Linked DNA regions of Posidoniimonas polymericola. The main gene of each other region encodes a partner of the protein of the gene in region 2 in a complex. Links are inferred from orthologs where the notes say so. Each region holds a gene or a part of one and is shown on either strand. Other genes may lie near its edges.

The links.
Region 1: the proteins of accD (region 2) and Pla123a_RS10180 are in contact, whole or in part, in a solved structure (PDB 8UXZ), measured with the Escherichia coli proteins. The link is inferred for Posidoniimonas polymericola from one-to-one orthologs.
Region 3: the proteins of accD (region 2) and accC are in contact, whole or in part, in a solved structure (PDB 8UXZ), measured with the Escherichia coli proteins. The link is inferred for Posidoniimonas polymericola from one-to-one orthologs.
Region 4: the proteins of accD (region 2) and accB are in contact, whole or in part, in a solved structure (PDB 8UXZ), measured with the Escherichia coli proteins. The link is inferred for Posidoniimonas polymericola from one-to-one orthologs.

Annotation. Positions count from the first base shown.
Region 1 is NZ_SJPO01000004.1:268,173-275,607, reverse strand. What follows is about bases 2,724-5,563. They hold Pla123a_RS10180 (acetyl-CoA carboxylase carboxyltransferase subunit alpha), read left to right. Parts: upstream 2,724-3,583; coding sequence 3,584-4,543; downstream 4,544-5,563. Other genes in these bases: Pla123a_RS10170 (zinc-binding metallopeptidase family protein), read right to left, coding at 5,155-5,563; Pla123a_RS10175 (hypothetical protein), read left to right, coding at 4,555-4,908; Pla123a_RS10185 (serine/threonine-protein kinase), read left to right, coding at 2,724-3,421. Outside these bases: Pla123a_RS10205 (hypothetical protein), read right to left, coding at 1-133; Pla123a_RS10200 (LOG family protein), read left to right, coding at 368-973; Pla123a_RS10195 (hypothetical protein), read left to right, coding at 1,039-1,674; Pla123a_RS10190 (hypothetical protein), read right to left, coding at 1,745-2,179; more of Pla123a_RS10185, read left to right, coding at 2,510-2,723; more of Pla123a_RS10170, read right to left, coding at 5,564-6,171; Pla123a_RS10165 (NAD(P)/FAD-dependent oxidoreductase), read right to left, coding at 6,343-7,435. UniProt on the Escherichia coli protein: Component of the acetyl coenzyme A carboxylase (ACC) complex. First, biotin carboxylase catalyzes the carboxylation of biotin on its carrier protein (BCCP) and then the CO(2) group is transferred by the carboxyltransferase to acetyl-CoA to form malonyl-CoA.
Region 2 is NZ_SJPO01000008.1:252,386-259,866, forward strand. The notes cover bases 2,809-5,694. They hold accD (acetyl-CoA carboxylase, carboxyltransferase subunit beta), read left to right. Parts: upstream 2,809-3,767; coding sequence 3,768-4,622; downstream 4,623-5,694. Other genes in these bases: rpe (ribulose-phosphate 3-epimerase), read left to right, coding at 2,809-3,033; Pla123a_RS17030 (histidine phosphatase family protein), read left to right, coding at 3,059-3,637; Pla123a_RS17040 (hypothetical protein), read right to left, coding at 4,727-4,927; Pla123a_RS17045 (hypothetical protein), read right to left, coding at 4,897-5,232; cimA (citramalate synthase), read right to left, coding at 5,420-5,694. Also shown: sthA (Si-specific NAD(P)(+) transhydrogenase), read right to left, coding at 1-1,058; SMC-Scp complex subunit ScpB, read left to right, coding at 1,368-2,012; more of rpe, read left to right, coding at 2,323-2,808; more of cimA, read right to left, coding at 5,695-6,997; Pla123a_RS17055 (SPFH domain-containing protein), read left to right, coding at 7,478-7,481.
Region 3 is NZ_SJPO01000014.1:23,382-30,823, reverse strand. Bases 1-2,847 are described here. They hold accC (acetyl-CoA carboxylase biotin carboxylase subunit), read left to right. Parts: upstream 1-674; coding sequence 675-2,021; downstream 2,022-2,847. Other genes in these bases: Pla123a_RS22220 (6-phosphofructokinase), read left to right, coding at 2,206-2,847; accB (acetyl-CoA carboxylase biotin carboxyl carrier protein), read left to right, coding at 108-608. In the rest of the region: more of Pla123a_RS22220, read left to right, coding at 2,848-3,540; Pla123a_RS22215 (inorganic pyrophosphatase), read left to right, coding at 3,597-4,211; Pla123a_RS22210 (hypothetical protein), read right to left, coding at 4,243-5,646; imidazoleglycerol-phosphate dehydratase HisB, read right to left, coding at 5,834-6,430; Pla123a_RS22200 (excisionase family DNA-binding protein), read left to right, coding at 6,645-6,848; Pla123a_RS22195 (hypothetical protein), read right to left, coding at 6,993-7,220; 16S rRNA (adenine(1518)-N(6)/adenine(1519)-N(6))-dimethyltransferase RsmA, read right to left, coding at 7,315-7,442. UniProt on the Escherichia coli protein: This protein is a component of the acetyl coenzyme A carboxylase complex; first, biotin carboxylase catalyzes the carboxylation of the carrier protein and then the transcarboxylase transfers the carboxyl group to form malonyl-CoA.
Region 4 is NZ_SJPO01000014.1:28,967-36,547, forward strand. What follows is about bases 1-2,986. They hold accB (acetyl-CoA carboxylase biotin carboxyl carrier protein), read right to left. Parts: upstream 1,751-2,986; coding sequence 1,250-1,750; downstream 1-1,249. Other genes in these bases: accC (acetyl-CoA carboxylase biotin carboxylase subunit), read right to left, coding at 1-1,183; Pla123a_RS22235 (M24 family metallopeptidase), read right to left, coding at 1,976-2,986. In the rest of the region: more of Pla123a_RS22235, read right to left, coding at 2,987-3,067; Pla123a_RS22240 (6-pyruvoyl trahydropterin synthase family protein), read left to right, coding at 3,226-3,627; Pla123a_RS22245 (MotA/TolQ/ExbB proton channel family protein), read left to right, coding at 4,228-5,970; Pla123a_RS22250 (hypothetical protein), read left to right, coding at 5,967-7,581. UniProt on the Escherichia coli protein: This protein is a component of the acetyl coenzyme A carboxylase complex; first, biotin carboxylase catalyzes the carboxylation of the carrier protein and then the transcarboxylase transfers the carboxyl group to form malonyl-CoA.

The DNA.
Region 1 (7,435 bases), on a different replicon or contig from region 2:
TGGTCTTGGAGAAGTAGACGACCACGTTAGTGTCGTGATCAGGCGGCAAGACAGAAAACGCATTGATAGGCTCGGCGACGAAGAAGTCGCCGCCGTTGGTCTTTGCAAAGTATTCGCGGATTGGGCAGTCCATGCGACGTATCGTAGTCGATTGGCGGGTGCCCGGGGCGCTCCTGCTAGGGAAGCCCCGGAGAGGTACTCGTCAGCGTTAGTACATCGCGGGGGCTTCCGCTGCTGCGGAGCGCCCCCGGCACCCGCCGGATTTCTTCTTCGTTGCCCCCTCTGTGACCTCTGTGCCCTCTGTGGTTAAATCGGCGTCAGCAACGCCCCCCCACGGTTCCCCCTCGTTGTGTCCGACGCCGCTCCTATGCCTGCTGCTGCCTCACCCCGTGTTTGTGTTTACTGCGGTTCGAGTCCTGCCTGCGACGCGGCGTTCCTGGAGGGCGCGCGGCGGTTGGGGCGGGTGCTGGCCGACGCGGGGATTGGCGTGGTATACGGCGGGGGCGGGATCGGCTCGATGGGCGAGCTGGCCGAGGGCGTGCTCGAGCGGGGCGGCAAGATTACGGGCGTGATCCCGCGGTTCATGATCGAGCTCGAGTGGGCCCACTCGCGGCTCGAGGAGCTGCAGGTGGTCGAGGACATGCGGACCCGCAAGCACCTGATGCTCGAGGGGAGCGCGGCCGCCATCGCCCTGCCGGGCGGCTGCGGCACCTTCGAGGAGCTGATGGAGGCGATCACCCTCAAGCGGCTCGGCATCTACCTGCAGCCGATCGTGCTGGTCAACCAGCGGGGCTACTTCGACCCGCTAATCACGATGCTCGAGCGGGCCGCCGCTGAGCACTTCATGGCCGACAAGCACCTGCAGATGTGGACCGTGGTCGACGAGCCGGAGGACGCACCGGCGGCGATCGCCGACGCCCCGGCTTGGGACGCCGACGCGCGGCGGTTTGCGAATTTGCGGGATCAGGCTTAGGCTAGGAATAGACTGCCGAAGCCACTCGGCTGCTGAGAATCCGCCTTCTCGAATGGAAACCGGAAATGAAATTCTCGCTACAACCTGTCATCGTTTCCGCCCTTCACATCGCAGTGCTAGTGGGCTCAACCAGCGCCGAGGATTTCGTTGTGACAATGCTTTCGAACGGTGAAGAACTCAGCCGTTCTCGGCTCTCGATAGAGCCGGATGCCGCAACTTTGCGTGTTGGGGATGAGGTCGAATCGTTTGACTTGAAGGGCACTCGGTGGCTTGATGGCAGGAGCGGCGTATGGGTGACTCTAGCGCAGTGTGAAGCTTGGGCCAAACAGACCGTGGCGATCACAAAGCAGAGCGTCGCCGACGCGCCGGCCAATATTCGTCAGTTTGTGTCGTGGACGATCGAGCCGTCATTCGAGATACAGGATCGCGGTGCCGGCACGCTGACCTTGACTTCAGGGGTTGTCGACTACGCCATCGCAGGGGAGCAGCGCGAAGAAGGCCTCTCGAACTTCTTCCGGTACGCGAAGTTGAATGCGTACAAGAAGGCGATGGTTGAGAGGAAAGTCGCCCCGTTCGCAGAATTGAAGGTGATAGAAGAACTCGAGCGTCGTCGGCTGTTCCCGGTTGTGATGTCAGTTGAGATTCCCGGAGTTCCTAGTGCGCCTGCGTTCGAGATTCGCACCGAGGCGGTAGCCGATTGAGTGACCTGCGAACCTGCAGGATTTCCGCGCGGCTTGTGCGCGGCTCGGAGAACCGCGGGTACATTGGCGGCTACGCTCGCCAGCCGCCGGGCGGCCGGCGGCAGTCGTCGTGGTTGTAGGCCTCGACCTCGAACGGGTTGTCGCGGTAGGGCCGCGGTGAGCGTCGCAGCCAGAGCCAGACCGAGCAGCCGATGTAGGCCGGGCCCATCAGCGGGCCCCAGCGTTCGAACTGGCGGACGTGCACGTGCTCGTGCTCGCGGGCCAGGTCGAGCGCGGCGGTGGTCTGGCCGAGGATCGTGTGGCCGAGGGTCATCGCCATCGCCCCGCCGATGCCGGGGACCCGCTCTAGCAGCCAGCGGACCAGGCCGCCGTGGAACTCGAGGGCGCCGCGGCGGAGCTGGGCGCCGCCGCCGGTCGCCAGTCCGAGCACCCCCACCAGCACGCCCAGCAGCGTGTAAGGGCTGGCCCAGACTAGCTTTAGGATTCGGGCGAAGGGGCAGCACACGGGCGGTTCGGCCTTTGCGGGGCCGCCGGAGGGGGATAAACTGGGGGGCTGTCCTCGGGACGGTTCCGCCCCCTGTCACGCCTGGGGTCGCGAACACCGTAAGTGGCGCGGCATCCTCGGCGTGCGTTCATGACGGGGCCGCCCGCAGCCCCCGGCTCTGTCGGGGGCTGGATTGATTCCGAACAAACGAACACGAAGCAGATCCCTCGGCAGAGCCGGGGGCTACGAGTCTTGCCGTAGGCTAACCGATCGAGTGGGCTTCCAGGAAGCGCAGGGCGGCGGCCACGACGAAGACCGACGCGTCGCCGGAATGGCGAGAAAGGGCCGAGTGTGGCTGCAGCGAACGAGATGGTCGGCGAGTACCGCCTGTTCTACTTGATCAGGGCGGGCGCCACGTTCGAGATCTGGGCGGTGCGTCACCGCTCGGAAACCGAGGCCTACGCCATCAAGTTTCTCAAGAAGGGCTCGAAGTACAGCCGCACGACGGTCGCGGAGTTGAAGCACGAGTTCAACGTCGGCAAGGCGCTCGACCACCCGTCCGTTATCGAGACCCACGACTTCGGCGTGGCGAAGGAGGGCGCGTGGCTGCGGATGGAGCTGTTCAAAGAGCTCAGCATCAAGCAGCAACTGGTCGCCTGCAAACAGACGCCCGCCCTCAAGACCAAGCTCACCTACCGGATGAAAGAGATCCTCACCAAGTGCGCGGCGGGCATCGCCCACATGCACGAGAAGGGGTGGGTGCACCGCGACATCAAGCCAGACAACTTCTTGCTGAGCGACGCGACCGACGTGCGGTTGATCGACTTCACGATCGCGGCCAAGCCGACCGGCGGGCTCGGCAAGCTGCTCGGCGGCAAGACCAAGATCCAGGGCACCTACAGCTACATGTCGCCCGACCAGATCCGCGGCAACGGCGTCGACCCGCGTGACGACGTCTACAGCTTCGGCTGCATGGTGCACGAACTGATGTGCGGCGCGCTGCCGTTCACGGCCAACAGCCCCAACGAGCTGATGCAGAAGCACATCAAGAGCCGCCCGCCGTCGCTGGTCGTGGCGGACAAGAACATCAACCCCGACTTCGCCGCCTACGTGCAGCGGATGCTCGCCAAGGACCGCAAGGAGCGGCCGGAGAGCATGAAAGAGGTGATGATGAAGATCAAGGCCGACCGCATCTTCTACCAGACGCCCGACCCGCCGGCCGAGGGCGCCGAGGACGCCGCGCCGGAAGAGGACGAGGGCTAGAAGACCAGTACTCCCTCCCCCTCTGGGGGAGGGCCGGGGAGGGGGTGAAGTAGGTACACGGCTCGCCAGTGAAATGGCAGACCCGGTACTCGACACACCCCCACCCTAACCCTCCCCCAATGGGGGAGGGGATAACAATCGACAAGAACCAAACGACCAACCATGCAGCAACTCGAATTCGAACAGCCGCTCTACGAGCTAGAAGACAACATCCGCGAGCTCGACGCCGTGGCCGACAAGACGGCCGAGCAGCACGAGCGGCTGCGGGCGCTCAAGAAGGAGCTGCTCGACAAGACTCGCGACCTGTACTCCGACCTCGACCCGTGGGACACGGTCCGCGTGGCGCGGCTGCAGGACCGGCCGAAGTTCACCGACTACGTCGACACGGTGTTCGAGGAGTTCGTCGAGCTGCACGGCGACCGATTCTTCGGCGACGACCGCGCCCTGCGGACCGGCTTCGCCAAGCTCGACGAGCACAAGGTGATGGTGGTCGGCCACCACAAGGGGAAGACCTTCAAAGAACGCACCGAGTGCTACTTCGGCTGCGCCCACCCCGAGGGCTACCGCAAGGCGATGCGGAAGATGAAGATGGCCGCCAAGTACGGCATGCCGATCATCTGCTTCATCGACACGCCTGGCGCCTACCCCGGCATCGGCGCCGAGGAACGCGGCCAGGCCCAGGTGATTGCCGAAAGCATGCTCGAGATGTCGCGCCTGCCGACGCCGATTATTTGCGTGGTGATCGGCGAGGGGGGCTCCGGCGGTGCGCTGGGCATCGGCGTGGGCGACCGCGTGGCGATGCTGCAGCACGCTTACTACTCGGTGATCAGCCCCGAGGGGTGCGCTGGCATCCTCTGGAAGAGCCACGACTTCGCCGAGAACGCCGCCCGCGCGCTGCGGCTGACCTCCAAGCACCTGTCCGAGCTGGGCGTCATCGACGACGTGATCGAAGAGCCGGTGGGCGGCGCGCACCGCGACCACTACCAGATGGCCGCGCGGCTGAAGATGTACCTCGGCCGCACGCTCCGCGAGCTGGTCGACATCCCCACCGACGAGCTGGTCGCCCAGCGGTACGAGAAGTTCCGCAACATGGGGCAGTACTTGGAAGGCGACCAGGCTTAAGGGTAAGACGCATGGGTCTTTTTGACTGGCTATTCCCGCGCAAACCCCCCGCTGAAATGGCAGGTCCAGAGCAGGCAGTGATTGTTTACTTCCAGTACTCTGGCCCGGACTTGGAGGACCTCTTCACGCTGGAAGAGCGGCTTGAGAAGGCCATCGCGAAAGAGGGCGTTGGGGAATACGATGGGAATGAAGTTGCTGTCGATGGCAGGGACGGCTATCTGTACATGTACGGGCCGGACGCCGATCGACTGTTCGAAGTCGTGAAGCCTGTTCTTGCGGCGTCGTCCGAGATTGGGAAAGCGGTTGCCCGCCTGCGATACGGGCCGCCTGAAGATGGTGTGAGAGAGACTCATGTACGCATCTGATCGTCGACGCTTCAGCGGATGAGCCGGGCAGCGAGTCGAAAACGGGGGCTGGCTCGAAGCGTCGTTGGAGCGTGAAGGCGAGCCGCGTAAGACCGCGCCGTGGCTGTCCCCGTTTTCGACGCACCCTTCGCGTGGCCCGCTTGAGATCGGGACAGGCACACGACCGCAGCGATGCCCTCACCAGGGCGAGCCGCCTTCGTGCGGTCGAGAGCCAGCCCCCGTTTCAAGCTCGCTGACCGCTGCGTGTTAAACCGACGCCAGCAGCTCGGCGTGCACCGGAAACAGCCCGTGGACAAATCGGAGCTTCTCACGGACCGGCTCGTTGACCACCTCGGGGACCAGGTCGGTGAGGCCCATCGTGCGGTTGATCTCGTTGAGCGTGAGCCCGGCCTCGATGTAGGCGTCGAGCAGCTCGTCGAGGTCGGCGCCGCGGCGGACCGACAGCGAGCGGACACTCTGGTGCTCCAGCGTGTCGAGCACCGCCCGCATGTCGAGGTAGAAGCCGCAGGTTTCTGCGAAATCTTCCCACGGGTGGCTCGACGCGTACTGGCTGATGTAGTTGGCCTGCCAGTTGGGGTCGGGACCCTCGGCGTAGTAGCGGTCCATCGCCTCGCCGTAGGGCGGGTTCTCGTGGTCGCCAAATAGCCGGACGCAGTCGTCGTGGGGCGCTTCGTTCTCCACCAGCCGCATCCACAGGAAGTGACCCACCTCGTGCCGGAAGTGCCCGATGATGGTCCGCTGCGGCTCGCCAAACTGCTGGCGGCCCTTTTCGCGGACCACCGGGTCGGCCTCGGCGAGGTTGATCGTGATCACGCCGTCGGCGTGGCCGGTAATGATGTGCTCGTCGGGCGTGTCGGCCAGGAACCGGTAGGTGAGTGGCGGCTCGGCGTCGAGCTGCTGGTCGGTCACGCCGATCAGGGCCAGGTCGTAGTGCAGCCGGCGCTTGCCGCGCTCGAGGGCCCGCCACTGCGTGAGGTTGCGGGCGTCGGACGGATCAGGGGCATGCGTGGTCCGCTGGCAGCCGCGGCACAGGGCGCCAGATCCGGCGTCGGCGGAGACCATCGCGTTGCAGACCTCGTAGGCGTCGCGGTTGGCGCAGGGCTGAAGCCTTTGCCCGCAGCCGGGCGTCTCGCACTGGCCGGACTTGGAAACCGAGGTCACCGCGCGGCACGCGTCGCACCAACCAACCGTGCGTCCGCAGGTGTGGCAGTGGGTGTTGGTGAAGAACAGCGTTGCTCCGCATGAGCAGTCGTAGGTACGCATCGGATGTGCCGGGGCCGGTAAGGGGAGGGAATCAGGATGTTCCGCGGAATGCGAATGCCGTGCCGTCGGCAATATCGGGAGCCGGCGGGCGGTCTTGGCAGCGCGGGCGGGCGTCCGTCCTACTAGCGAGGTGGTCAGAAGGCGATCATTGTGACGCAGGGCGAGCCAACCTCAGCCCGCCACGGCCTCCTCCACCTCGTGCGGCGCGGCCCTGTCGGCGCGATGCTCGTGGGTCCGGGTGATGAGCCGGGCCGAGCGGCCCCGCGTCACGTAGCTCCACGCCCACTGCATCAGCACCAGCACGCGGTTCTGGAAGTTCACCAGCTGCATCAGGTGCACGAACAGCCACGTCAGCCAGGCGAAGAAGCCGGCGAACTTGAGCTTGCCCATGCTGACCACCGCCGCCGAACGGCCAACGGTCGCCATGGAACCCATGTCGAAGTACTTGAAGGGCTTGGTCGGTTGGCCGCGGAGCAGGTTCTTGATCCGCTTGGCGGCGTGCTTGCCCTGCTGAATGGCGACCGGCGCCACGCCGGGCAGGGGGCGGCCGTCCTTGCCGGTGAAGCTGGCCATGTCGCCGATGACCATTACCTCGTCGTGCCCGGCGAGGCTCAGGTTCTCGTCGACAGCGACGCGGCCCGCGCGGTCTGCCTGCAGGCCGGCCGCGTCGGCCAGCCGCCGCGCCAACGGCGAGGCCGCGACGCCAGCGGCCCACAGGATCGTCTCGGCCTGAATCGAGCTGGCGCCTGTGTCGTTTTCGATCTCGACGCAGTCGTCGGTGATTTTCGTGACGCGGACCCCGGTGTGGACCTCTACGCCCAGCCGGTCGAGGAACGCGCTCGCCTTCTCCGACAGGCTCTCCGGGTAGACCGACAGCACCCGCGGCGAGGCGTCGATCAGCACGATGCGGGCCTCGGCCGGGTCGATGCTGCGGAACTCGCCCTTGAGCGTGTGCCGCGACAGCTCCGACAGGGCGCCTGCCATCTCCACGCCGGTCGGGCCGCCGCCGACGATCACAAACGTCAGCAGCCGGCGGCGTTCGGCCGGGTCTTCGATGCGCTCGGCCTGCTCGAACGCCGAGAGCACCTGGGCGCGGATCTCCGTGGCGTTGTCGAGCGTCTTGAGGCCGGGGGCGTGCTCGGCCCACTCGTCGTGCCCGAAGTAGCTGTGGGTCGAGCCGGCCGCCACAATCAGGTAGTCGTACGGCAGCTCGCCTTCGGCGAGCAGTAGGCGCCGGCGGTCGAGGTCGAAGTCGTCGACCTCG
Region 2 (7,481 bases):
GGGAACAGCTCGGTGTTGTAGTTCCGCACGTCGCAGACGCCGAAGGCGTGGCAGACGGCGCGGCGGCCCTGCTCCATGCTGGTCGAGGCCAGGGCCGGGAAGCCGATGACATCGCCGGCGGCGTAGACGTGCTCGACGTTGGTCTGGTAGTGCTCGTTGACGTGCAGGCGTTCGCGGTCGTCGTACTCGATGCCGACCTGATCGAGGCCCAGCGCGCCGCACACGCCCTGGCGGCCGACGGCGAACAGGAGGGTCTCGGCGCGGAGGGTCTTGCCGCTCTCGAGCTGCGCCTCGACGAGCCGCTGCTTCGACCCAGAGGCCGTGGAGTCGACCTCGGCGATGCTGTCGACCTTCTCGCCCAGGCGGAGGGTGATGCCCTTCTGCCGCATAAAGTACTGGAAGGCGCCGGTGATCTCGTGGTCGAGGAAGCCGAGCACGTCGCTGCGGCCCTCGACCAGGGTGACCCGCACGCCGAGCGTGGCGAGGATCGTGGCGTACTCGCTGCCGATCACGCCGCCGCCCACGACGATCATCGTCTTGGGGATCTTGTCGAGCTTGAGCAGCTCGTCGCTAGTGACGATCGAGTGGCCGTTGAACGGGATGTGGGGCGGCTTGGCGGGCCGCGTGCCGACGGCGACCAAGAACTTGTCGCCCTCGAGGCTCTGCATGCCGTCGGGGCTGTCGATCTCGACGGTGTTCGGCCCGGTAAACTTGGCCTTGCCCCAGATCAGTTCGACGCCGTTGCGGTCGAACTGGCTGCGGATGATGTCCCACTCCCGCCGCATCACCTGCTGCGACAGGCTAGCGAGGTCGCTCATCGCGACGTCCTGCTTGATGCGGTAGGACTGGCCAAACATCCCCTTGCGGTTGGCGCCGGTCAGGTGCAGCACGGCCTCGCGGAGGGCCTTGCTGGGGATGGTGCCGGTGTTGACCTGCGCGCCGCCCAGAACGTTGTTCTTCTCGATAATCGCGACGCTCTTGCCGAGCTTGGCAGCCTGGATGGCCGCCTTCTGGCCGGCGGGGCCGGTCCCGATAACGATGCAGTCGTACTTTTTCATGGCGGGGGCTCGGGTGGGGGCGGGCTTGAGCAATCGTCAGGGTAGCAAGCTAGCTAGACGGGGCAAGGGTCAGGCGGGACCGGGTCGGGCGCCCGGTGGCAGAGAACTCGTGGCAGAGTACTCGTGGCAGGGAGACCGTCGCGGGCGACGCTCGACCTCGCATGCGGGGCGGGCCCCCGTGCTAGCATCGGACGATCTTGCTCGCCGGGTTGAAAGTTACCTAACATCGCATGGCAAACGGATCCCGCCCCCGTTCTCGAATTGTGTGCCCGCGTGTCTCAAAGCCACGATACCGATCGCTCTTCGCCGTTGTCGCTGCAGCGCCTGACCGCGGCGTTTGCGCAGATGCTGGGAGATGCTCCGGCGGACGACGCCGATGCCCACGACCCGTCGACGGACCTGTCCGCCGGTTTCTCCGGCGCGGTCGACCCCGACGCCGTCTGCCCGAAGCGGATTGTCGAGGCGATCCTGTTTGTCGGTGCCGACGGGGGCCGACCTCGGACCGCCGAGGAACTCGCCGCCGCGATGCGCGACGTCACAACCGAGGACGTCCGCGAGGCGGTCGCGCAGCTCAACGCCGAGTACGAACGCGACGCCTCGGCGATGGTCGTCACCGACCGCGCCGAGGGCTACAAGCTGCAGCTCCGCGAGGAACTGGGCCGCGTGCGGGACAAGTTCTACGGACGCGTCAAGGAGGTGCGGTTGTCGCCCAAAGCGCTCGAGGTCTTGTCGGTGGTCGCCTACCGTCAGCCGACCACTGCGGCCGCAATCGACAAGGCCCGCGGCGTGCCAAGCTCGACGCTGCTCGCGCAGCTGGTCCGCCGGGGTCTGGTCCGCTGCGACTGCGGCGGCGACGGGCAGCCAAGCCGCTACTCGACCACCGGCCGCTTCCTGCGATTCTTCGGTTTGGATAGCGTCGAGCAGCTGCCGCGTGCCGCAGAACTCGACGACTGACTGCCGTTGGCGGGCCGGGCTACGGTTCGGTCAGTGTCTGTAAGGCGTTTGGTGGCAGCAGGTTATGGGCGTCCTGCGGGCTCTGCAGTAGCGTCGGTTTCGGACCCCGGCAGCTGGCGGGGCTTGATGCCGACTGGCGATCCTGCCACAACGGTTTGCTTGCGGCCGCTGACGCGGCCGGCTGGTGGGCGTTTTTTGCGTGCCCCACTTGCAAACGAAGTGCCCTGCACGACTCGTTGGGCGTCCCCTCGGCCGACTGCGCTGGGACCAACGCTGCCCGAACCGCGCTGTACGCCGCCCCACCCCGTCTATGCCCTCCAGCCGCAGCCGCGAATCGATCGCCGCCCTGCTCCGCCAGCACGCCCCCGTGCTGCTGCCGTCGCTGCTGGCGTGCGATTTCGCCAACCTCGCCAGCGAGGTGAAGGCGATCGAGGCCGCCGGCGCCCACGCCCTGCACCTCGACGTGATGGACGGTCACTTCGTTCCGAACCTGTCGTTCGGACTGCCGGTGGTCGAGGCGATCCGCGCGCTGACCGACCTGCCGCTGGACGTGCACCTAATGATCGACAATCCGGCCGAGTACGCCCAGCGCTACCGCGACGCCGGGGCCGACTGCATCACCGTGCACGCCGAGGTGCTCGACGACCCGCGGCCGCTGCTGGAGGAGATCCGCGCGTCGGGCGCATTGGCCGGGTTGTCGCTCAACCCGCCGACGCCGCTCGAGCAGATCCTGCCGGCCCTGCCGCACTGCGACCTGGTGCTCGTCATGAGCGTGATGCCGGGCTTCGGCGGGCAACAGTTCGACCCGGTCGCCCTCGAGAAGCTGAGCCGCCTCCGCGACGACCCAGACTGCCGGGCCCTGCTCGAGGTCGACGGCGGCGTCAATCAATCCACGATCGCCCGCTGCACGGCGGCGGGCGCCGATTTGTTGGTCGCCGGCACCGCGGTGTTTGGCGCCGACGACTACTGTGAACGCGTCGACTCGCTGAACCGGCTTGCCCGCTCGGGCCGCGCAGGTTAGCAGCCTCCTCAGGAAACCAACCGGGATGCTCCGCATTCTCCTCGTCACCCCCGGCGCCACCGAGTACGACCAGCAGGGCCGTATCCAGGGCAACCTGGACATCCCGCTGTGCGCGGACGGTCGCGAGCAGGTCGCCGACGTGATCGGCGAGCTGGGCGAATTCCATCCCGAGGCGGTGTACGCGTCGCCGTGCGAGTCGTGCGAGCAGACCGCCAAGGAATTGGGCGCCGCGTTTGACGTTCGGCCGAAGTCGGTGGAGAAGCTGGCCAACCTCGACCACGGCCTGTGGCAGGGGATGCTGATCGAGGACGTTAAGACCAAGCAGCCAAAGGTTTTTCGTCAATGGCGTGAGCAGCCAGAGACTGTCTGCCCGCCGCAGGGCGAGACCGTCCAGGCGGCCGAGGAGCGGGTTGGCGAGGTGCTCCGCAAGGTGCTCAAGAAGCACAAATCGCACGATTCCGTGGTGCTGGTCGTCCCCGAACCGCTTGCCAGCCTGGTTCGCCACCTGCTGCGGAAGGACGCGTTGACCGACTTCTGGGGGCGGGAGCCGGGGCACGCCAGCTGGGAGGCGATCGAGACCCCCGCCGCCATCGGTGGTGCGTAATTCCGCGTGGGGTCGCTGGTCCAGCTGCCGGCCTCCGATGGCATGGCCGGGCCGCTGACTGATTGGTATCATGGGGGCTTCGTGGGGCGACCGGCCCCGCCCCTCGATATAGGCCCGCGTTCGACGACAGATGCAACGGTCCCCCTCCATGGCGACAGGCGAATCGACTCCCACCGGCCCGCGTGAAAAGCGTGGCGTGCCCAGCGGGTTGTGGATCCGCTGCCAGGACTGCGGCGAGACCATCTTCCGCAAGACCGCCACCGAGCAGATGAACGTCTGCCCGATGTGCGGCCACCACATGTACCTTAGCGCGGTCGACCGCGTCAGGCACATGCTCGACGAGGGGACCTTCGAGGAGTGGGACGCGGACCTGATGCCGACCGACCCACTCGGCTTTGCCGACAAGAAGCCGTACGCCCAGCGGATCGTCGCCGAGCAGAAGCGGACCGGGCTGCGGGACGCGGCCCTGACCGGCTCGGGCATGATCCGCGCCCGGCGGGTGGCGTTCGGCGTCACGGACTCGGCCTTCATCATGGGCAGCATGGGCTCGGTGGTGGGCGAGCGGCTCACCCGCCTGGTGGAGCGTGCGACCGACCAGCACCTGCCGCTGATCATCACCAGCGGCTCGGGCGGCGGCGCCCGGATGCACGAGGGCATCTTGTCGCTGATGCAGATGGCGAAGGTCTCAGCGGCGTTGGCCCGCTACGACCAGGCCGGCGGCCTGTTCATCAGCGTGCTGACCAACCCGACGATGGGCGGCGTCGCGGCGAGCTTTGCCTCGCTGGGCGACTTGATCTTCGCCGAGCCGAAGGCGCTGATCGGTTTCGCCGGCCCCCGCACCATCAAGGCGACCCTGCGGACCGAGTTGCCCGAGGGCTTCCAGACGAGCGAGTTCCTGCTCGCTCACGGCTACATCGACCGCATCGTCCGCCGCGCCGACCTCAAGACCGAGATCGCCCGCGCGATCGACTACTGCGGCAAGTAACGGTGCGTCACGGTTCGCAGCTTCTTCTCAGCAACTGACGGCGGAAGCCGCCAGGATTCGGCGCACCACCAGTGAACTGTTAGCAGCACGCTGGCCGTCGGCTGTTAGATCGCCGGCGCCGGCTGCAGGATCGCGTCGCCAAAGACTTCGACCGCGCGGTCGGCGGGGAAGGGCGGGTAGGTCTTCTCCTGGTCGTAGTTTGAGTAAAACGCGCCGTCGACTGTGTCGTACACCAGCATGATCAGGTCGCCCGACGGGAGCTCGGCCTCGTCGGTCACGTAGTAGCGATCGCCGACGAGCGCCACGTAACGCGAATCGGGCGACCAGACAAAGTGCTCTCGCGTGCGATGGTGGGCGACTGGTCCGGGCAGAGCGGCCACCCGATTTTTCGCGTCTCACCGGATTGGCTATTACGCAGCAAGATATCGAAGTTGCGATCGATGTAGCACGCCCGCTCGTCGAGGACCGCCTCGTAGCGGCCATCAGGCGAGGTAGCAGAGGTCATCTTGCCGCGACCGCCGACGAGCAGGTAGGCGCCGAGCAGCACCAGCACCACGAGTCCAAGCACGCTCAGAATCGCTTTGTGCAAGTCAGAGAGTCGATTGAACATTGGCGGATCGAGGCGGTGACAGGTTGGGAACTACGAAGACACGAAGTGCAGCGCGGCCATCCAGTTCCTGCAGCTGAGGGCGGAAGCCTTCAGTCTTCGGTGCACATTGTGGGTACGTTTGGCAGCGTGGAAACCGCCGGCTACCGCCGGCGGCTGCTCTTGACGGTGGTAGCCATGTCGGTGGCGTCTATGCGCGGCCTTCTTTGGCTAGCTTGTACTCGAAGCTGTCGACCAGGGCGTCCCAGCTGGCTTGGATGACGTTCTCGTTGACGCCGACCGTGCCCCAGGTCTCGCCGTCGGAGTCGCGGGTCTCGATGATGACGCGGACGCTGGCGGCGGTGGCGGCCTCGCTGTTGATGACGCGGACCTTGTAGTCGACCAGCTGCATCTGGGCGAGCGCCGGGAAGCGGCCCTTGAGCGCCTTGCGGAGTGCGCCGTCGAGGGCGTTGATCGGGCCGTCCCCCTCGGCGACGCGGTGCTCGATCTCGTCGTCAATCGATAGCTTGACGGTCGCCTCGGTTACAGGGCCCTCATTCAAAGAAACGCCGCCGCGGCTCTCGGTCGAGACGTGGTACTTCACCAGCTCGAAGTGCGGCGCGAAGGTGCCGGCGATCCGCTGCACCAAGAGCGCGAACGACGCCTCGGCGGCCTCGAACTGGTAGCCCTGGTTCTCCAGCTCCACGACCTCGTGGAGGATCCGGTCCATCAGCTCTTTGTCCTCCTGCAGGTTGAGCTTGGTCGCCATCGCCAGGATGTTCGACCGGCCCGAGAGCTCGCTCACCAGCACCCGACGCTCGTTTCCGACGCTCTCGGGCGGGATGTGCTCGTAGCTGTGCGCGACGCGGTTGACGGCGTGCACGTGCATGCCGCCCTTGTGGGCGAACGCGCTGGCGCCGACGAACGGCTGGTTGATGCGGTAGCCCATGTTGGCGATCTCATACACGTAGCGGGAGAGCTCGGTGAGGTGCTCGGTCTGTTTCCCTCCCAGCACCTGATAGCCCTTCTTCTTGAGGCCCAGATTGGCCATCACGCTGATCAGGTCGGCGTTGCCGCACCGCTCGCCAAAGCCGTTGATGGTGCCCTGCACGTGCGTGGCGCCGGCGTCCACCGCGGCCAGGCTGTTGGCGATCGCCAGCTCGCAGTCGTTGTGCGTGTGGATGCCGACCGGCTTGTCGACCGCTTCTTGCACCAGCTTGACGTAGTGGGCGACCTCCTCCGGCATGGTTCCGCCGTTGGTGTCGCACATCACGATCCGCATCGCGCCGGCGTCGGCGGCCGCCGTGAGGGTCTGCAGGGCGTAGGCCTCGTTGATCTTGAGCCCGTCGAAGCAGTGCTCGGCGTCGTAGATCACCTCGCGCCCCTCGCCGACGAAGTAGGCGATGGTCTCGGCGATCATGTCGATGTTCTCTTGCTCGCTGACCCGCAGCACCTCGGCGACGTGGAAGTCGCTGGTCTTGCCGACGATGGTGACGACCGGCGCCTGGGAGTCCATCAGCGACTTCATGCCGGGGTCGTCGGCCGGCTTCATGCCGCGGCGGCGGGTCATGCCGAACGCGCACAACTTGCTGTGCTTGAGCGGGTCGGCGGCGATCCGCTGGAAAAACTCGGCGTCCTTGGGGTTAGAGAGCGGGTAGCCCCCCTCGACGAAATCGACGCCCACCTCGTCCAGCCGCCGGGCGATGAGCACCTTGTCGTCCAGAGAGAAGTTCACGCCCTCGCCCTGGGCGCCGTCGCGGAGGGTGGTGTCGTAGATTTCGATTTGCATGGCTGTCAGCTATTGGCTATCGGCTGTCGGCTGGCCCTTCTGCCGACAGCGGATAGCTGATAGCCGAGAGCCAACAAAAAAACCCCAAGACCGTTTTCGGCCTCGGGGCTGTGGATTGTAACGTTTTCCGTCAAACCGCCCTAAGGCCGCTGCTCCCGGGTAATCGCAATAATCCCGACAACCATGCGTCGGCGGCGGCTAGCGGGGGCAGGGGACACGTTTCGATAGACTCTCGGAGGGCTTGTGACGGTACTGCAAGGCTAATGCCCGGCGGCCGTGAAGTCAAACCGCGAACGGGGCGGCGGCGGTTGGTGGACAATATCGGCCCCGGAGCGGCGAATACGCCCAAGCAAATACGCCCTGCTACCGGCGCGGCCGAGCCCGCGGTTTGCGGGAGCTACGCTATATTGCCAGACACCCCGCCCCGGCCCGAGGTTCGGGGCGGCGGCGGACGAGCCAGGCTTTACCCAAGGCGATGCAATGG
Region 3 (7,442 bases), on a different replicon or contig from region 2:
GGGCTCCCCGTCGCCAGCTTGGGCGTGCCTGGCTCGCCCGTGTCCGACGGTGCACCGAAATGGCTTCCAAAGACAATTCTACGAATTCAGATAACGCGGAGAGCGATATGGCAAGTGGCGCCAACGGCGGCAGCGGCGACGTGTTTGACGTCCGCAGGGTCCGCAAGCTCGTCGAGTTGATGGACGAGCATGATCTGGCCGAGATCGTGCTGCAGCAGGGCGAGCAAAAGATGAAGCTGCGTCGCGGCCCGGATCCGACGGCGGTGACCGGCGTGCCGATGCAGGGGTACGCCCCCGTGGCCGCGGCAGCGCCAGGCCCCGCTGCGGCCGCGCCCGCCGGGCCGGCCCCAGCGGCAGAGCCGGCGGCCAGCGGCCCGGTGATCAAGAGCCCAATGGTCGGCACGTTCTACTCGTCTTCGAACCCGGAGTCGCCCCCCTTCGTGAAGGTGGGAGACCAGGTCGGCCCCGAGTCGATCGTCTGCATCGTCGAGGCGATGAAGGTCTTCAACGAAATCCCGGCCGAGTGCTCGGGCAAGATCACCGCCGTGCTCGTCGAAGACGGCGCCTCGGTGGAGTTCGGCCAGCCGATCTTCCAACTGGAAGGCTGAGCCAACGCCGCCGCGATCTCCGCCACCGCCCCCCGCCACCCTCTGACGCCCCGCCGACTCTGCCTGATGTACGAACGCATACTGATCGCTAACCGAGGAGAGATTGCCCTGCGGGTGATCCGGGCCTGCCGGGAGCTGGGCATCGGCACGGTGGCCGTCTACAGCGAGGCCGACCGCGGCGCCCACTACCTCGACCTTGCCGACGAGGCTTACTGCATCGGCCCCGCCAAGGCGGCCGACAGCTACCTCAAGATCGCCAGCATTATCAGCGCCGCCGAGGTGGGCAACGTCCAGGCGATCCATCCGGGCTACGGCTTCCTGGCGGAGAACGCACACTTCAACGAGGTCTGCCGGAGCTGCAAGATCGACTTCATCGGGCCCTCGCCCGAGGCGATGGCCCAGCTCGGCGACAAGAACTCCGCCCGCTCGATCGCCCGCGCGGCCGGCGTGCCGGTGGTGCCCGGCAGTGACGGGCTGATCAACAGCGAAGAGGAGGCCCTCCGCTTCGCCCACGAGGTCGGCTTCCCGGTGCTGATCAAGGCGGTCGCCGGCGGCGGCGGCAAGGGCATGCGGGTCGCGTCGAACGACCTCGCCCTCAAGTCGTCGCTGCAGCAGGCCCAGGCCGAGGCCGAGGCCGCCTTCGGCAACGGCGCGGTGTACCTCGAGAAGTACGTCCAGCACCCGCGGCACGTCGAGGTGCAGGTGCTGGCCGACGGCCACGGCAACGCGGTGCACCTGTGGGAACGCGACTGCTCCGTGCAGCGCCGCCACCAGAAGCTGATTGAAGAGAGCCCCAGCACGAGCGTCTCGGCCGAGACCCGCGCCGAGATGGGCGAGGCCGCCAAGCGGCTCATCCTGCAGGCCGGCTACCAGAACGCCGCCACCGTCGAGTTCATTGTGGACTCCGAGGGCAAGTACTACTTCATCGAGGTTAATGCCCGCATCCAGGTCGAGCACCCCGTCACCGAGATGGTGACCGGCATCGACCTGATCAAGGCGCAGATCGCGATCGCCTCGGGCGAGCCGCTGCCGTTCACCCAGGACGACATCAAGAGCAGCGGCCACGCCATCGAGTGCCGGATCAACGCCGAGGACCCGGCCCGCAACTTCCAGCCGTCGCCCGGCAGGATCGAGCGGCTGATTGTGCCCGGCGGCTTCGGGGTGCGGTTCGACTCGCACGCCCACAGCGGCTACGTCGTGCCGCCGTACTACGACTCGATGATCGGCAAGCTGATCGTGCACCAGCCGACCCGCGAAGAGGCGATCGCGTGCATGCTGCGGGCCCTCGCCGAGCTGCGGGTCGACGGCATCAAGACCGTCGCGCCGCTGCACCAGGAGATCCTCAGCCACTCGGCGTTTGCCGAGGGCCGGATCGACACCACGTTCGTCGAACGGACCTTCATGGCGGGGTAGCGGCCGTCCGCCCGGCGGGCCGCGGCCAAGGGGTTTGCCCGCCACGGCCGCGCGGCGGCCCCGTTGGCTTCCGACCATTAACGGCCCGCCCAGGCGACGCTAGAATACGGTCTCTGAAGCCCCTCCGTCTCATTCCCCCCTACGCCGGCGCCCGGCCGCCGGACCAGCCCCAACCACCCACACCATGTCCGAAAAGATCGAAAACACGCTGAGTCGCCCCGAACCCCTTGAGCACGGCTTCAAGAAGGCCGCGATCCTGTTCGCCGGCGGGCCCGCTCCCGCCGCCAACGCGGTGATCTCGGCCGCGGCGGTCTCGTTCTTGCGTAACGGCATCGAGGTGGTGGGCGTCAAGCACGGGTACTCGAGCCTGATCGAGTTCTCCGAGGACAAGCCGCTGGTCGAGGGCACGGACTACGTGATGATCGATCACCCGATGCTCAGCCGAACCCGCAGCAAGCCCGGCATTATGATCGGTACCGCCCGGGCGAACCCCGGCAAGCTGGTCTCGAGCCAGGAGCACCTGCAGGACCCCGAACGCGTGGCCCCGCTGAAGAACGTGTACGAGGGGCTGCTGTCGCTGGGCGTGGACGCGTTGGTATCGATCGGTGGCGACGACACGCTGAAGACCGCCAACAAGTTCAAGCTGTACCAGGACACGCTGCCGGAGGGCTCGCCCCGCATCCCGGTGGTGCACCTACCCAAGACGATCGACAACGACTACCGCGGCATCGACTTCACGTTCGGCTACTTCACCGCGGTCGACTTCATCGCCCGCGAGGTCCGCAACCTGCTTGCCGACGCCGAGGCGAACCGGAACTATTTCCTGGTCGAGTCGATGGGCCGCAGCGCCGGCTGGCTGGCGTACGGCGTGGCGATTGCCGGCGAGGCGAGCCTGGTAGTGAGCGTCGAGGACATCCGCGGCAAGTTCCGCGCAAAAGAAGAGTTCACCGACGCCGACGGCAACACGCACTCGCGCGACGTGATGAACATGAACGAGGTCATCCGCCGCATCGTGGCGACCATGACCACCCGCGAGCGCGAGGGCAAGAAATACGGCGTGATCGTCATCGCCGAAGGCCTGGCCGAGCTGCTCCCCTACAAGTACGTCGAGGGGGTGTCGCGCGACGACCACGGCCACATCAACATCTCGGCGATCAACCTCTACGAGCTGTTCTCCGACCTGATCGCCGCGGAGTACCAGCGTCAGACCGGCGCCAAGCGGTCGGTCAAGCCGGTCCAGCTCGGCTACGAGGCCCGCTGTGCCGAGCCCCACGCCTTCGACGTGATGCTCGGCAGCCAGCTCGGCGTCGGCGCTTACCGGTCGTTGGTCGAGAAGCGGCTGGACGGCGTGATGGTGTCGGTCGAGGGTCAGCTGCAGCTGGTCTACGTGCCGTTCGAAGAGCTGGTCGACCCCAAGACCCTGGTCACGGTGGTCCGGTACATCGAGGCCGACAGCGACTTCCGGAAGCTCACCCGCTTCCTCGAGACCTACGTCAACGAGGAAGAGTACGCCCAGTAGTCGCGGCGCGTTAGTCCGTGTAGGCGCATCCTGGATCTTCTGCCCCTGGCGATTGCATGTCGTTCCCTGAGCCGTTTTACCGCTGGCGTCCGCACCCCTGGCACGGACTCGACGCGGGCCCCAACCCGCCCGAGCTGGTCCAGGCCTACATCGAGTTAACCCCGTTCGACCGGGTCAAGTACGAGCTGGACAAGCAGACCGGCTACCTGCGGGTCGACCGGCCGAACCGCACGTCGGCGTTCTCGCCGACGCTGTACGGCTTCGTGCCGCGCACGTTCTGCGGCAAGCGGGTGCAGGACCTGATGCCGGGCGCCAAGGCCGGCGACGGCGACCCGCTGGACATCTGCGTCATCAGCGAGCGGCCGATCACCAACCCCGAGATCATCCTCAAGGCGCGGGTGGTCGGCGGCCTGCCGATGCTCGACAACGACGAGGCCGACGACAAGATCATCGGCGTCCTGGCCAACGACGCCATGTGGGGCGAGGTCAAGGAAGTCGAGGACCTGCCCAAGGTGCTGGTAGACCGCCTGCGGCACTACTTCAGCATCTACAAGTCGCTGACGCCCGAGGAGGCCGCCAAGGTCCGCATCGACCACGTCTACGGCCGCGAGCACGCCCTAAAGGTGATCGAGGCCGCCATGGCCGACTACCTAGAAGAGTTTGGCGAGTAGGCTGGAAGAGCTCGGCGAGCAGTCGGCCGCTCTAGAAGCCGATCTGCACCTGCGCACGCACCAGCAGCCCGTCGTCGCCTGGCAGCAGGTCGGCGCCGCTGCTGCTGACCGCCGAGCGGACCACGTCCGTGACGTCGAGCGACAGCTTGTTGATGCGGTCGTCCCGGCCGTCGCCCCAGTACCAGTTGAGGCCGCCGGACCGCTCGTACGAGTCGCCCATCATGCCGGAGACCTGCGACAGCCGGGCGTTGACGTCGAGCCGGCGGGGGATCAGGAAGCAGCCGACCTCGGCGTGGTAGCCGTAGTCGTACAGGCTACCGACGCCGAGCGCGCCGTCGGCACGGAAGTCGTGCAGAGAGCGCAGGAAGTACTCGCCGTTGACGCTCCAGCCCCGCCACTTTAGGCCGGCGTCGAACGACGCGACGAGGGTCTCGACCCCCAGCACCCGCACGCCGGGCGCCAGCGCCCCGACCTGCGAGAGGAGCGTGCCGTCGCTGAGCCGCAGGAAGCTGTCGTCGCCGAGCGGGAAGCCCGCGTCGGACCGGTCGCTCGACTTACTCAATGCCAGGCTCGCGCCGTAGCGGAGCACCGGCGAGGCGTGGCAGGCGTAGTCGGCGTCGCCATTGCCGAAGGGGCCCCAGGGGTCGAACGAGATGGCGCCGGCCGCGCAGAACCCGTCGTCCAGCGAGAACGACGGGTGCTGCGAGGTCCGCAGGCCGTTGGTCAGCGACCACTCGTGGTGGCAGAAGTCGCCGATATCGCCCCACAAATAGACGCCGTCGCTGAACGCGGGGCGGAAGTACTCACTCGCCAGCGAGCGGTCGACCATCCGCTGGAACCGCGACGACAGCAGCCACTGCCGGCAGGCAGCAACCTTCCACCGGCCGATCGCGACCTCGAGCCCCTCGGCAAACTCGTACGCCGCGTAGTAGGCAAGCTGGTCGACCTCCGAGGCGCCGTCGCTGTCGCCGTCGAAAATCAGGTAGTAACGCAGCTCCGGCAACACGGCCGTGCCAGAGATGTTGAGCCGCATCCGCTCGCTGTCGAACTCGCTGCGGTTGCGGACCGGGCGGGTGACGCCGGCCGAGTCAGTCCAGGCCGGCAGGTCGCGCGCGAAGCCGGTGTAGCGGAGCTGCAACCGCCCGCCGATGTACAGCGCGTAGGGTCGCTCCTGGAGGTCGGTCGAGCGGATGAACAGGCCCTTGTCGAACTGCACGCCGAGCTCGAAGTCCGGACCCTCCTGCCAATCCCCCGGGCCGGCGGCCAGCCACTCGCACGGCGCCGGCTCGCACGCGGCTGACAGGGCAGCCTCCGCGGCTTCGATCGGCGGCAGCGGCAGCACGTCGGCCGGCTGCGACCAAGCGGCGGCTGTGAGCAGCGACAGCACAAGAACGGCTGGCGTCCTGAAGCGGCGGGGTGAGGAGATTACGGGCATAGATTCCACGAGTCGTTCGGACGCCGCCTGGGCGCCAGCAGGCCGTGCCTGGGACGCCGTACTAACGGGTATCGACGCGCGTGGATGTACCGATAACGCCTATTGTCCGACTCGGCCGCGATCGGGGCGGCCGCTGCGGTAGGCGGGGCAGAGTTTTCCGACTGGGAAGACCGTGCGGCGGCGGGCCTCAGCCGTCTAGCGAGCCCTTGGTGCTCGGTACGCCGGTCATCCGGGGGTCGTGCTCGAGCGCCATCCGCAGCGCGCGGCCGGTCGCCTTGAAGATCGCCTCGGCGATGTGGTGGCTGTTGCGGCCGTGGTGCAGCACGATGTGCAGGTTGCACAGCGCGTTGCCGCTGAAAGCCCGCCAGAACTCCTCGACCAGTTCGCTGTCGAAGTCGCCGATCTTGGCCGCCGGCAGGGGGGCCTCGAAGTGCAGGTACTGCCGCCCGCTGAGGTCGATCGCCACGGTGGCAAGGGTCTCGTCCATGGGCAGGGTGAAGTGCCCGTAGCGGCGGATGCCGGCCTTGTCGCCGGCCGCCTGACGCACTGCCTGGCCGAGGCAGATGCCGATGTCCTCGACCGTGTGGTGGGCGTCGATGTGCAGGTCGCCGGCGGCCCGGACCGTCAGGTCGGTCGCGGAGTGCTTGGCCAGCAGCGTCAGCATGTGGTCGAGGAACCCAACGCCGGTCTCGAGTTCCGCGTTGCCGGCGCCGTCCAGGTCGAGCTCCAAGTTGATCTGGGTCTCACTGGTCTGGCGGTCGATTTTGGCGGTGCGGGCGGGCATTCTTCGGGATTCTAGCGGGATTGGAGTGGGGGGCGCCCGGGCGACTGCTGTCACGGGGCCGCCCTGAATGGTAGCAAGCAGGCGGGGGGGAAACGAGCAGATTGGCCCCCGCTACAGGACACCGCGGCTGGGGTTGAGGTTACCACCGCTATGCGCGGTATAATCGGGCTCTCGTCTGCTCGTCTGGTCCCACCGGAGGCTCGCCATGTGCCCGATGAAGAAATCCCCGTCGGAGTCGTTCCAGCAGCTCACCGGGGCGGTGTCGCTGTCCGCGGCGGCCCGCCGCACGGGGATCCCGCGCCGCCAGGTCCGTCAGTTGGTTCAGCAGGGGCGGCTGCCGTTTGTTCAGGTGCGGGGCCAGATCTGCGTCCCCGCGAAGGCCGTCCGCGAACTGAGCAGAGCCCCACGATTCCGCTAGTTAGTTTCGGGTCGCTGCGGCACGAGCGACTGCCGGCGGAAGCCGCAGCAGCCCCGAGGACCGAGGTTGCCGCGCGGCAGAGTGGCAACCTAACGGCTTCCGCCGCTGGTTACTGGAGAATAAGTAAAGGCCCGACGGCGTCATTTAGGCCCACTCGAGGCCGGTCTCGCCCTTGACGCGCTCCTCGAACTCGCCCAGCAGGCCGCCGATGACGTCCCAGCCCTGTGGGCGGCGGACTTCGATGTCGCCCTGCGGGTTGATCCGCACGATGGTCCCGTCGAGCACGCCGGCCGACGCCAGGTCGTCGTGGTGCAACTCGTCCTCGGCAATGATGCGGTCGAGGGTGGCGCCGGTCATCTCGATGAAGGACATCGCTTCTTCTCTGAATAGAGTCCAGGGTCCGCCTCAGCAATGCCCGTAGCATAACGTGGCGGGCAGAGGCTGGGCAAGCATCACGCGGCCACCGCTACAGCTTCCAGTCGGGCGCCATCGCGCGGACCAGCTCGGTGAAGCGGAGCAGGGTGGGGATGTCGATCTGCTCGGTGCGGGCGTCGGGGCCGAACTGCATCTCCGTCATCACCTGGTCAACCTGCT
Region 4 (7,581 bases), on a different replicon or contig from region 2:
TCGGCTGGTGCACGATCAGCTTGCCGATCATCGAGTCGTAGTACGGCGGCACGACGTAGCCGCTGTGGGCGTGCGAGTCGAACCGCACCCCGAAGCCGCCGGGCACAATCAGCCGCTCGATCCTGCCGGGCGACGGCTGGAAGTTGCGGGCCGGGTCCTCGGCGTTGATCCGGCACTCGATGGCGTGGCCGCTGCTCTTGATGTCGTCCTGGGTGAACGGCAGCGGCTCGCCCGAGGCGATCGCGATCTGCGCCTTGATCAGGTCGATGCCGGTCACCATCTCGGTGACGGGGTGCTCGACCTGGATGCGGGCATTAACCTCGATGAAGTAGTACTTGCCCTCGGAGTCCACAATGAACTCGACGGTGGCGGCGTTCTGGTAGCCGGCCTGCAGGATGAGCCGCTTGGCGGCCTCGCCCATCTCGGCGCGGGTCTCGGCCGAGACGCTCGTGCTGGGGCTCTCTTCAATCAGCTTCTGGTGGCGGCGCTGCACGGAGCAGTCGCGTTCCCACAGGTGCACCGCGTTGCCGTGGCCGTCGGCCAGCACCTGCACCTCGACGTGCCGCGGGTGCTGGACGTACTTCTCGAGGTACACCGCGCCGTTGCCGAAGGCGGCCTCGGCCTCGGCCTGGGCCTGCTGCAGCGACGACTTGAGGGCGAGGTCGTTCGACGCGACCCGCATGCCCTTGCCGCCGCCGCCGGCGACCGCCTTGATCAGCACCGGGAAGCCGACCTCGTGGGCGAAGCGGAGGGCCTCCTCTTCGCTGTTGATCAGCCCGTCACTGCCGGGCACCACCGGCACGCCGGCCGCGCGGGCGATCGAGCGGGCGGAGTTCTTGTCGCCGAGCTGGGCCATCGCCTCGGGCGAGGGCCCGATGAAGTCGATCTTGCAGCTCCGGCAGACCTCGTTGAAGTGTGCGTTCTCCGCCAGGAAGCCGTAGCCCGGATGGATCGCCTGGACGTTGCCCACCTCGGCGGCGCTGATAATGCTGGCGATCTTGAGGTAGCTGTCGGCCGCCTTGGCGGGGCCGATGCAGTAAGCCTCGTCGGCAAGGTCGAGGTAGTGGGCGCCGCGGTCGGCCTCGCTGTAGACGGCCACCGTGCCGATGCCCAGCTCCCGGCAGGCCCGGATCACCCGCAGGGCAATCTCTCCTCGGTTAGCGATCAGTATGCGTTCGTACATCAGGCAGAGTCGGCGGGGCGTCAGAGGGTGGCGGGGGGCGGTGGCGGAGATCGCGGCGGCGTTGGCTCAGCCTTCCAGTTGGAAGATCGGCTGGCCGAACTCCACCGAGGCGCCGTCTTCGACGAGCACGGCGGTGATCTTGCCCGAGCACTCGGCCGGGATTTCGTTGAAGACCTTCATCGCCTCGACGATGCAGACGATCGACTCGGGGCCGACCTGGTCTCCCACCTTCACGAAGGGGGGCGACTCCGGGTTCGAAGACGAGTAGAACGTGCCGACCATTGGGCTCTTGATCACCGGGCCGCTGGCCGCCGGCTCTGCCGCTGGGGCCGGCCCGGCGGGCGCGGCCGCAGCGGGGCCTGGCGCTGCCGCGGCCACGGGGGCGTACCCCTGCATCGGCACGCCGGTCACCGCCGTCGGATCCGGGCCGCGACGCAGCTTCATCTTTTGCTCGCCCTGCTGCAGCACGATCTCGGCCAGATCATGCTCGTCCATCAACTCGACGAGCTTGCGGACCCTGCGGACGTCAAACACGTCGCCGCTGCCGCCGTTGGCGCCACTTGCCATATCGCTCTCCGCGTTATCTGAATTCGTAGAATTGTCTTTGGAAGCCATTTCGGTGCACCGTCGGACACGGGCGAGCCAGGCACGCCCAAGCTGGCGACGGGGAGCCCTCGCCAAACCCGAAAGCCTAATCTAGGCCCACCGCTGTGTGCAACCCCTGCCTGAGGCACAACTTGGGGCAAATCGGCCCACTCCCTAACCGACCCGCGGCCCGGCTGCCCAGCCCCTTTAGGCCAGGCAGCACTCTGCGAGCTCTTTGGGCACGTCGGTGAGCACTTCGTGCCCGGTGCGTGTGACCAGGATGTCGTCCTCGATGCGGACGCCGCCCCAGCCCGGCAAGTAGATGCCCGGCTCGACCGTGATGATCATGCCCGGCTTCAGCTCGTCCTCGCGGTTCATCGCCAGCCGCGGACCCTCGTGCACCTCGAGCCCGGTGCCGTGGCCCAGCCCGTGACCAAACTGCTTGCCGTAGCCCGCCTTCTCGATAACTCTGCGGGCCGCCCGATCGACGTCCTGACACTTGACGCCCGGGCCGATGGCGGCAATCCCCGCTAGCTGCGCCTTCAGCACGATGCCGTAGATCTTCTTGAACTTGGCCGAGACCTTGCCGGTCACCACCATCCGCGTGAGGTCGCTGACGTAGAGGCCCTCGTTGGCGCCCCAGTCGATCAGCGTAAAGTAGTCCTCGCCGATCTGCTTGCTGGTCGGGTTGGCGTGCGGCAACGCGCCACGGGGTCCCACCGCGACGATCGGTGGGAAACTGAGCCCCTTCGCGCCGAACCGCCGCGCCTGGTACTCCAGCTCCGCCGCCACGTCGAGCTCGGTCATGCCGCCGGTCAGACCCGCACGGACCACGTCGAAAGCCCGCCGGGCCTGGTCGCAGGCGACCCGGGTGGCGGCGATCTCTTCCTTGTCCTTGATGGTCCGCAGCTCCTCGACCAGCCCGTTGGTCGGAACCAGCCGGAGCCCCTCGCCCTGCTCTTGCAGGCGGTTGTGCAGCCCCAGGCTCATGGCGTCGGCCTCGACTCCAAGCCGCTCGACCTTAGCCCCGCCGACGACATCGAGCACCGTAGCCAGCATCTCGCGGCCGGGGCCACGGATCTCGACCACCAGCCCCGGGCACTCCTCCTCCAGCTGCGTGGTGAAGCGGCTATCGGAGATCAGCACCTCGGAGTCGAGGGTCACCAGCAGGTAGCTGTCGTCGCCGGTGAAGCCCGTTAGGTAGGTAACGTTCTTGAAGCTGGTGACCAGCAGCGCGTCGGCCTTGGCCTTGCGGATCAGCCGGCGGAGTTTGTCTCGGCGGGCGGCGTGGTTTGGCATGGGCGGCTGGCTCCGGGGCTGTCGTTCGGAAGTCGTTCGTCGGGAACCGTCCTAAAAACGGACCCGAGCTTGCGGGGGGAGGGTCAATATGTTGTGATCGATTGACGTCCGCAAGGCTCCACCACCGACAGCCCCGCCCACCCAGTACTTCAAACCCAATGTTCCGAGTCACCCGCGAGATCGATTTCTGCTACGGCCACCGCCTGCTCAACTACGAGGGCAAGTGCCGGCACCTGCACGGGCACAACGGCAAGGCGGTCATCACCATCGAGGCGCCGACGCTCGACAACCGCGGCATGGTGCTCGACTTCGGGGACATCAAGCAGGTGGTCAGCACCTGGATCGACGAGAACCTGGACCACCGGATGATCCTGCACCGGGACGACCCGGCTGTCGGCGCGTTGACCGAGCTCGGCGAGCCGCTCTACCTCATCGACCAAAACCCCACGGCCGAGAGCATCGCGCAGCTGATCTACAACTTCACGCGCGACGCGGGCTTCCCGATTGTCGAGGCCCGCTTGTGGGAGACCCCCAAGTGCTACGCCACCTACACCGAGTAGTAATGATCGTGGGGCTTTAACAGGGCGCAAAAAAAAGCGGCCCGGTTGATGCGTTTCGCACGCAACCGGGCCGCGCCCCCCCTGGTGTGCCGATTCGGCAGCGCCCCGTTTTGGTGGGCGGCCGCCTGGTGTTTCTTCATCGCCCGTGGCGAAGCAGTCGGGCTTGGTGACAGAGGAAGGTATCGGACCGCCGGTGCGTAGACTTTGCTGATAAGTTTGACTTTTAGGATCGGCCAAGGTTCGCGTGCGTTGGGCAGTCGTGCGCTACCTAGCCGAGCAGCGCACCGCAGTCGGCGAGCTACGCCTCGGCGGTTGCCCTGGAGTGGAAGCGTTCCCGCAGCCATTCGATACGGCAGACCTAGGCAGCGGGGCTGCCGCCGAGGCGTAGGCCGCCGGCTATGAGAGAGTCGCTCTTCGACGGTGCGCGCTCTGCTTGCTGGCCGTTCGTTAGCTAGCTTACGGCCATCGGCTCTCCTCAAGTTGGGCTCAACAAGCTTTGCCGGTTGTGCCGATCTGGTCGTTAAGGCTGAGGCTGCGTGCCCGAGATCCGAGCGCGCTGCCTCCCGATGTCTGCTAGCACGACCTGAAAGGACGCCTGCCGTGTCGCGAATTTCCTCTGCCGCCGACTGGCTGCTCAAGCTCCCAATCATCTGGGGCGCGCTCGCCTGCCTCTCGTTCTACGTGCTGCTTGCGGCGCTGAAGAACCAGCTTCTCAACCAGTACTTTGGCGTCCCTGGCGGCGCCGACCTGGGCAACCTGATCAAGCTTGCTATCACCGGTATGTTCTTCATCGGCTGCACGGCCATGGTGATGCGGCTGGCCGGACTGGCCGGCCAGCTCGGCGTCATGCACCGCCGGCTGATCGAGCCGAAGCAGCCCGGCGGCCAGCAGGCCCACGACGCCGACGCGCTGCTAGCGCAGCTGCGTGACCAGCCGTCCTACCTGCAGGGCACCTACATGATCCGCCGCCTCCGCCAGGCGCTGGAGCAGGTCCGCCGCAAGGAGACGGCCGAGTCGATCGAGGAGGACCTGCGTCGGCTCGAGGCGACCGAGTACGAGCGGATGGCCAGCGGCTACGGCATGACCAAAATCATCGTCTGGGCGATCCCGATCCTTGGCTTCCTCGGCACGGTCATCGGCATCACAATCGCCATCGGCAAGCTCTCGCCCGATGCGCTAGAGAGCTCTCTCGACGCGGTGACCGCCGGCCTGAGCGTGGCGTTCGACACCACGGCCATCGCGCTGGCGTTGTCGCTGGTGCTGACGTTCCTGATGTCGTTTGTGAAGGGCCGCGAAGAAGCCCTGCTGGCCGAGGTCGACGAGCGGGCCATCGAGGACCTGGTCGGCCGCTTCCAGCTCTACGGCGGCGCCAACGACCCCAACGCGGCCGCCGTGCTCAAGATGTGCGAGCAGGTCGTCCGCGCGGTCGAGACCATCTCCGCCCGCCAGATCGACCTTTGGGCCGAGGCCGTCAGCGAGACCCACAGCCAGTGGGCCAGCGTCACGACCGCCACGACCGACACGCTCAAGCAGGCGCTCGTGACCGGGCTCAAGGACGGGCTGCGCGACCACGCGACCGGCCTGACGGTCGGCATCGAGTCGCAGCTGCAGGAGCTCAACCGCGGGCTCACCGCCCAGACCGACGAGTTCGCCGCAGGCATCCGCGACCAGGTCCAGACGCTCGCCGCCACGGCCGCCCAGCAGTCGGAGGTGCTCGGCAAGAGCACCACCGACCAGGCCGAGATCCTCGGCAGGTGCGTCGCCGAACAGTCCGAGATGCTCAGCCAGACCGTGGCCCAGCACGCCAACCAGCTCACCCAGGGCGCCGACGGCCTGCTCGGCAACCTGCGGGGTGGATTGGAGCGGATGGCCGAGCTGCTGGTCGAAGCCCTCAACCAACACGGCGAGGTCCTCACCCAGGCAGAGCAGGAGCTGGCCAGCGAGAACCGCCGCCACCTGACCGAGGTCGAGGCCGCCCTCGGCGAGGCGATGGTGCTGGCCGCCGACCGCCAGGAGAAGCTCATCGGCCGCAGCGAGACCCTGCTCACCGAGATGCAGAACGCCCTCGTCCAGGCCGCCGGCGCGACGGTCGACCACCAGGAGCAGCTCGTCCGCCAGGGCGAGGTCCTGCTGAAGGTCGTCGAGTCGACCGGGCAGCTGCAGCAGCTCGAGAACGCCCTCAACCGCAACCTCGACACACTGGGACGCGCGCACAACTTCGAAGAAACTCTCCTTAGCCTCTCCGCGGCGATCCAGCTGCTCAGCGTCCGGGTCACCAACAACGGCTCGGGTCGCGGCAGCGAGGGACACGCCACCGGCGGCTTCAGTGGACAGGCGGCATGAGCCGTACGCAATCGCGTGACAATTCGTCGTCGGTAAGCCTGTTCCCGTTCCTCGCCGTGCTGCTCTGCACGATGGGGGGCCTGGTGGTGCTGCTGGTCGCGATGTCCCACGTGTCGCGGCAGCTGGCCAAGCAGGAGAAGCAGCGGGCCGAGGCCCAGGCGGCCGCCGCGCCCGTCGTCGATAACGACAACGCCGAGCAGCTCGCCAGCCTCCAGGAACAAGCCACCGCCCTGCGGGAGAAGGCCGAGGAGGTCCGCGCCGCCCAGCGGGCCGACCAGCTGCGGATCGCCCAGATTGAGGAGCACGTCCGCAAACTGCAGGACGAGATGCAGCTGATCCAGGCGACCGAGCTCGAGCTCGCCGCCGACGACTCCCAGCGCTACGACGACCGCGCCCAGGCCGAGCGCGAGCTGGCCCGCCTGCAGCAGCTGATCGAGGACTCCGAGCTGGATATCGCCCAGATGCGCGAGGCGACCCAGGGGCAGACCCGCTCGTACGCGGTTGTGCCTTACCAGGGCGCCAGCGGCACCCGCCGGCAGCCGATCTACATCGAGTGCCTGGCCGACCGCGTGGTGCTGCAGCCCGAAGGGATCGAGCTCACCGAGAACGACTTCGCCAGCCCGCTGGGCGTGGGCAACCCGCTGGCGGCCGCCCTGCGCGCAACCCGCGACCACATGGTCCGCAACAACTCCGCCCAGGGCGGAGCCCCCGAGAACATCGAGCCCTACCCGCTGATCCTGGTCCGGCCCGACGGCATCGGGGCCTACTACCAAGTCCGCTCCGCAATCCGTTCGTGGGACACCGACTTCGGCTACGAGATGATCGAGGGCGACTGGACCCTCGAGTTCGCTCCGCCCGACCCGCAGCTCGCCAACGTCGCGCAGCGGGCGATCGACAACGCCCGGATCCGCCGCGAGGCGCTGGCGTCAGCCGCGCCGACGGCGTTCTCGGCGGGCAGCGGCTCGTTCGCGATTCCGGAAGTCGACGGCGAACTCATTGGCGACAACCCCTACGACCCCACGGTGCTGGGCGCCGGCACGGTCGGCGGCGGGGGTGGGCGCTCGGGCAGCCAAGGGGCTTCCGAGGCGAGTGGCTACTCCGGAGCCGCGGGGCACGCCGGCGGAACGGGCGGCGCAGGCGGGCCGGACGGCGGCTACGCCGTGGGAGAGTACGCGTCGACCCCCTACCCCGCTGGCGGAACCGGCGGCGCGGGCGGAGCCGCGACGGGCGACCAGATTGGGCCCTACGAAGGCACGATCTCCGGACCACCAGGGGGCTACTCCGCCATCCCGTCAGCCGCCGATGGCCAGCCAGGCGCCCCCAACGCAGCCGCGTTTGGCCAGCCCGGTCAGACAGTGAGCTCGGGCGCAGGCCAGCCGGCGGGCGCCACGGGCGCCACGGCGACCGCCGGCGGCTCTGCGGCCGGTTCGCCCGGCGGCGGCCAGTCGACTTCCATGGGCCCCGGCGCAAGCATGGCCGCTGACGGCGGCAGCGGCGGCAAGTCGGGCGGCGCGGCGTCGCTGAACGAGAGGAGCGGCCCGGACGACGTCGCGATCCGCCGGACTGTGCGGGTGGCGGTGTTCGCCGACCGGCTGCAGGTCGGCAAGGAGC